Regions from separate parts of the Bacillus sp. EA-CB0995 genome, predicted to be linked through region 2. Evidence: predicted binding sites of a transcription regulator. Region 2 holds the regulator's gene; the other holds the start of a gene.
What was found. The regulator Rex, encoded in region 2, represses fermentation and respiration genes when NADH is low (regulators of the CRP and FNR family bind a similar motif). The targets are predictions, from matches to a motif close to TTGTGAAATATTTCACAA.
Positions count from the first base shown of each region.

Region 1: the regulator Rex is predicted to act here: its motif matches at 2,178-2,195, upstream of adhE (bifunctional acetaldehyde-CoA/alcohol dehydrogenase).

Region 1 is NZ_CP169269.1:1,314,012-1,317,436, reverse strand. Features, by position in the region: gene adhE (bifunctional acetaldehyde-CoA/alcohol dehydrogenase) at 1-2,070, opposite strand, end outside; partial or broken gene ACEWFJ_RS06830 (bifunctional cystathionine gamma-lyase/homocysteine desulfhydrase) at 2,335-3,425, opposite strand, start outside.
Region 2 is NZ_CP169269.1:20,447-23,871, forward strand. Features, by position in the region: gene ACEWFJ_RS00080 (CPBP family intramembrane glutamic endopeptidase) at 196-924, shown strand; gene ACEWFJ_RS00085 (YdiK family protein) at 927-1,124, shown strand; gene ACEWFJ_RS00090 (redox-sensing transcriptional repressor Rex) at 1,151-1,780, opposite strand; gene ACEWFJ_RS00095 (ABC-F family ATP-binding cassette domain-containing protein) at 1,962-3,425, shown strand, end outside.

The sequences.
Region 1 (3,425 bases), 1.3 Mb from region 2:
TTTAAAGACAAGATCAATTGCTTTTAAAGCTAATCCATCTGTATAATCATTTGCCATAATAGATACGTACGCTTCAATCGCATGTGTTAATACGTCCATTCCTGTGTCAGCAGTCACGTGCGGCGGTACTGTCATAACGAACTGCGGATCAACGATCGCAACGTCTGGTGTTAACTCATAATCAGCAAGCGGATATTTGATATTGTTCTTTTTATCTGTAATAACTGCAAATGGCGTCACTTCTGATCCTGTTCCAGATGTTGTCGGAATCGCAACAAACTGCGCTTTAGTTCCTAGTTTTGGATATTTACATGTACGTTTTCTAATATCTAAAAACTTTTGTTTGATACCAAAGAATTCTGTTTCTGGATGCTCATAAAATAGCCACATTCCTTTTGCTGCGTCCATTGCTGACCCACCGCCAAGAGCAATAATCACGTCCGGCTTGAAGCTTCGCATCATTTCTGCTCCTTTAAATACCGTTTCATCTGATGGATCTGGTTCTACTTCAAAGAATACTTCTATCTTTACATCATTCATATGTTGACGTAAATAATACGTTACTGTATCAACATATCCAAGCTTCACCATTCCAGGGTCTGTCACAATAAATGCACGTGAAATGTTCGGCATACTTGCTAAATATTGCGTAGCATGTTTTTCAAAATAAATTTTTGGTGGCAGCTTGAACCACTGCATATTCTTTTTTCTGTTTGCAAGTCTTTTTATATTCAGTAAATGTGTTGCTGTCACGTTTTGAGAAACAGAGTTCTTTCCGTATGATCCGCATCCAAGTGTAAGTGATGGAATAAAAGCATTATATACATCACCAATTCCGCCTTGTGATGACGGCGCGTTTACAATAAGACGGCATGCTTTCATACGTAATCCAAACTGCTTTTGTACTTCTGTATTCGTAGAGTGAATGACTGCAGAATGACCTAAACCGCCAAGCTCTAACATGTTTTCACAATGCTGCAACCCTTCTTCTAATGAATTTGCTTTTATACAAGCTAATACTGGACTTAATTTTTCACGGGATAACGGATAAGCTACGCCGACCCCTTTAATTTCTGCAACGAGCATTTTCGTATCTTCTGGTACTGTAATTCCCACTAACGCTGCAATGTAATGAGGGGATTTCCCAACAATATCACTATTTACTGCACATGTATTCTCATTTATAACAAGTTTCTCTAATTTTTTTCGTTCTTCTGTTGTTACAAAGTAACAATTGTTCGCTATCATTTCTTGTTTCACGTCATTATAGATTTCTTTATCTACAATAATTGCTTGTTCAGAAGCACAAATCATACCGTTATCAAATGTTTTCGATAAGATCACATCATTTACAGCTCGCTTCACATGTGCTGATTTTTCTATATAACACGGAACGTTACCTGGTCCTACCCCTAAAGCTGGTTTACCAGTTGAATACGCTGATTTCACCATTCCTGCGCCTCCTGTTGCTAGAACAAGTGCTACTCCTTCATGATTCATAAGCTGCTTTGTGGCTTCAACAGAAGGTCTTTCAATCCATTGAATGCAATTTTCTGGTGCTCCTGCTTTTACTGCAGCATCGCGCACTGTTTTAGCAGCTGCGATAGAGCATTGCTGCGCTGAAGGATGGAATGCAAAAATAATTGGATTTCTCGTTTTCATCGCAATGATTGCTTTAAACATCGTTGTTGAAGTTGGGTTTGTTACTGGCGTTACCCCAGCAACCACACCAACCGGCTCTGCAATTTCTATAACTTCCTCATGAGGATCCTCACGAATAATCCCCACTGTTTTATCGTTTTTTATACTATTCCAAATATATTCAGTTGCGAAAATATTTTTGATACATTTGTCTTCATACACACCGCGTCCTGTTTCTTCAACAGCCATTTTTGCTAGTGGCATATGTTGATCCACACCCGCAAGTGCCATTTCATGTACAATGTTGTCAATTTGTTCCTGTGTAAATCCTTCTAATGCTTGTAAAGCTTTTTGACCGTTCTTTACTAACGCCTCAATCATCTCTGTTACTTCTTGCATTTCATTTACAACTTTCTCTTTGACTGCCATGTAATTTCCTCCTATTTCGCTTTTGGACACATGATGTCCCTGAGGGTCTAAATATGTCCCTATTAGCTAAAAAAATAGAACTACCTTTTCTACATGAATCTTATTGTTTGTGAAACATTTCACATAAATATATGTGAAGCTTCTCGTTTCATGCTTTTTACTATACACGAGATCTTTTCATTTGTGTGTGTCCAATTTGTGAAAAGTTTCACAAATTTAAAATATAAAAAACAAGCACTACTGAGTGAAGTAGTGCTTGTTCCATTATGCTAATGCTCGTGCTAAATCTTCAATTAAATCTTCTCCGTCTTCAATTCCGACTGAAATACGAATTAATGTATCTGTAATTCCTAGTTCTGCACGGCGCTCTGCAGGAATAGAAGCATGTGTCATTTGAGAAGGAATTGAAATTAAGCTTTCTACTGCACCTAGACTTTCAGCAAGTGTAAAGTATTGCACTTTCCCAAGGACAGCGTTTAATGTTTCTTTACTATCTACATCAAATGAAATAATTGCGCCATAGCCATTTGCTTGCTCTGCTGCTAAGTCATGATTATGGTGACTGCTAAGGCCTGGATAGTACACTTTGTTTACTTTCGGATGATTTTGTAAGAACTCAGCAATTGCACGAGCATTTGCTTCATGCTCCTCCATACGTACTCCTAACGTTTTTAAACCACGTAGTAATAAAAAGCTATCTTGTGGTCCTAAAATACCGCCTGTTGAATTTTGTACGAAATGAAGCTCCTCTGCTAACTCTGCACTATTTACAGCTACTACTCCAGCAACAACATCACTATGACCACCTAAATATTTTGTTGCACTATGAAGTACAATATCTGCACCAAGAGAGATTGGTGTTTGCCAATACGGTGTCATAAATGTATTATCAACAATTGTTAATAAGTCTTGTTTCTTTAGCAAGTGCCGCAATTTGTTTAATATCTGTAATTTTTAAAAGTGGATTCGTCGGTGTTTCCACATAAATTGCTTTTGTATTTGGAAGAATTGCTTCTTTTACTACTTCTAAGTTTGTTGTATCAACAAATGTATGTTCAATTCCAAAGCGATTTAATACTTTTGACATCACACGGTATGTTCCGCCGTATACATCATCTGTTAAAACAACATGATCCCCTTTAGAGAAGAGCATCATCACCGCTGTAATTGCTGCCATACCTGATCCAAATGCAAATCCTGCATGACCATTTTCAAGAACAGCAATTGTTTCTTCAAGAGCCGCACGAGTTGGATTTCCCGTACGTGAATATTCGTACCCTTTATGATTTCCTACACCTTCTTGTTTGTACGTACTCGTTTGATAAATCGGTACTGTCACAGCTCCAGTTGAAGGT
Region 2 (3,425 bases):
TTTACCTGATGAGTAGCGTAATAATATAAATCCTTGGCTTCATGGAAGATCGGCACTGATAGAAGATTCTATTTGATATTCCATCGTTTTTCCCTCTTCTCCTATGTTACAATAAGAAGATGCCATAAGTTGTTTTCTCTATGGATAGAGCATTTTCCTTTTTCATTACAAAAAATTTAAAAAGGAGTTACGAAATTGAAGAGACAATACTGGTGGGTTGTTGTTACATATATTTTAATGCAATTATCAGGTGTAATTGGAGGGTGGCTCCTTTTAAAAAGCGGAATATACAACAATGGAAACAGGAGCTTTCAAGAAGAGGTTCAATTGGCAACTGCACATTGGGGAATAATTAGCTTCTTTGTCGCTCTTATCATTATCCTTCTGATATTACGCAACGATACACAATCAGAAAAATGGGATCGGGAAAGAACAAACATTCCCGCTACAATAGGATGGATTATTTTGGGGGTTTTTCTTGCTTTATTTGCCCAAGTAATTGCTGGCACAATTGAAACACAAATTTTTAAAGTTAAACCTGAATCTGAAAATACACAAAACATTATCGAGATTATAAAAGCTGCTCCATTATTTATGATTGTTTCTTCTATATTCGCTCCCATTCTTGAAGAAATTGTATTTAGAAAGATTCTATTTGGAACACTATATAAACGATATAACTTCTTTATCGCAGCAATTGTGAGTTCACTTATATTTGCTTTAATTCATTTTGACCCTACACATTTATTAGTGTATATTTCCATGGGGCTTGTTTTTTCATTTTTATATGTAAAAACAAAACGAATTATTGTACCTATTATGGCTCACGTTATGATGAATACAAATGTTATGTTAATTACATTTGTACTTCACCCATACATAGAAAAAGCTGAAAAATTGCAAGGATTCATCGGAGGATTTTAAACATGCGAACTTCACCATTTGTTATGGCAACTTTGTATTTTCTTCTTGGGTGTATTTTTACATACTTAGCAATTACAAGTGTTGAAGATACAATTTGGAACTTTTATACAATATTACTTGCTATAATGGCAACAGTTGATTTTAATTTGGCACTTCGCCTTCTTTTTTCTAAACCGAAAAAAGGTAGTATGAAGAAATAATAAGAACGCAGGGAATTCCTGCGTTTTTATTGTGGGTAATTTTTTAAAAAGTACACAAGCGTTTGTAATTCTACCGCTAAATCGATATGATGAATTCGAATATGTTCTAATATATTTAACCTAGCAGGTGTAAAGTTTAAAACACCTTGTATACCAGTATGCGATAAGCGATCTGCTACAGCTTGTGCAACAGAAGCAGGTACTGTTAATATTGCCACTTTTATATCATCGGATAATTTCTCTTCTAATTCATCCAGGTGATATACTGGAATTCCTCCGATTTCTTTTCCAACTTTCTCTTCATCAACGTCAAATGCCATCTCAATTTTTGTATTATTATTTTTCGTAAAATTGTAATGTAAGAAAGCTGTCCCTAAATTACCTACCCCTATTAGTGCTACACGCGTTACATCATCTTGATCAAGTGTTTCGCGGAAAAACGACAATAAATAATTTACGTTATAGCCGTATCCCTTTTTCCCTAATGCCCCAAAGTATGAAAAATCTCTTCGAATCGTCGCCGAATCCACTTTCACCGCTTCACTTAATTCTGCAGATGATACGCGTTGCTTACCAGATAACGATAAGTTTTGGATAAATCGATAGTATAGAGGCAATCTTTTGGCAGTCGCCTGCGGAATTTTAGGCTGCTCCATGCAACCCCTCCTCTCTTCCTATCTGTTCAAGTGATTGAAACATGTACGGAAGTTTAGCATTGAAAGTTTTCCCTGTATAATAGAGAGAGAACTTCTCTATTATGTTCAACTATACACTATTTTTAGTATGATTGAGAAATATAATCATGGCAAAGTTAAGAAATTATTTGAGGTGAAAACATTGATTCTACTACAAGTGAATAACCTTTCCAAGTTATACGCCGCTGAAGTGATTCTTTCAAACATTAAGTTAGAGGTACAGACGCGTGATCGCATTGCACTTGTCGGCCGTAACGGCGCTGGAAAGTCTACATTATTAAAGATTATTGCGGGAGAACTATCCCATGACAGCGGAGAAATTATTAAACCGAAAGATGTATCTATCGGTTACTTAGCACAGCACACTGGTCTTGAAACATCATTAACCATTTGGGATGAAATGCTAACGGTATTTCTCGACTTGCAACGCATGGAGAAAGAACTCCGAAGGCTAGAACAAGAAATGGGGAAAGAAGAAAATTTCACAAATGTCACTGTACACGAAAGATTGTTAGCAGAGTATGATCGCCTGCAATTAGATTATAAAAATAAAGGCGGCTACCAATACGAAGCTGATATTCGCTCTGTTTTAAGCGGACTTGGCTTTCCTTCTGAGACACACGGAACTACAATCTCCACTTTAAGTGGTGGGCAAAAAACTCGTTTAGCTCTTGGCAAATTATTACTAACAAAACCAGATTTGCTTATTTTGGATGAGCCAACCAACCATCTAGATATCGATACATTAACGTGGCTGGAACAATATTTACAAGGCTATCCTGGTGCTATTTTAATCGTTTCACACGATCGATACTTTCTAGATAAACTCGTAACACAGGTGTATGAAATCTCTAATAAACAAAGTCGAAAATACACGGGGAACTACAGTAAGTATTTAGAACTTAAAGCATCGCTATACGAACAAGAAATGAAGCGTTATGAGAAACAGCAAGAAGAAGTCACAAAGTTACAAGACTTCATTCAAAAAAATATCGCCCGCGCTTCCACAACAAAACGGGCACAAAGTCGCCAAAAACAATTAAATCGTATGGAGCTTATGACAAAACCACTCGGTGATACAAAATCTGCTTCTTTCCACTTTGATATCGATAGGCAAAGTGGCAATGATGTACTACAAGTAAAAAATATCACAATTGGTTATAATAACGAGCCAATCATTGAGCACATTCATTTCCAATTAACGAGAGGTGATAGTGTTGCACTTGTAGGTCCAAATGGAATCGGAAAATCCACTTTATTAAAATCTCTTGTGGATAAACTTCGTCCTTTAAACGGCAGTTTTTCATTCGGCTCTAACGTTTCTATTGGATATTATGACCAAGAACAAGCAAACTTAACATCATCAAAACGCGTATTAGATGAACTTTGGGATGATTACCCGCTGCAACCAGAAAAAGAAATCCGCACAGTACTTGGAAACTTTTTATTTTCTGGTGATGATGTTTTAAAGCCAGTCTCTTCTTTAAGTGGTGGACAAAAAGCACGTTTAGCTCTTGCAAAACTGATGATGCAAAAATCAAATGTGCTTATTTTAGATGAACCGACAAACCATTTAGACTTAAGTAGTAAAGAAATATTAGAAAAT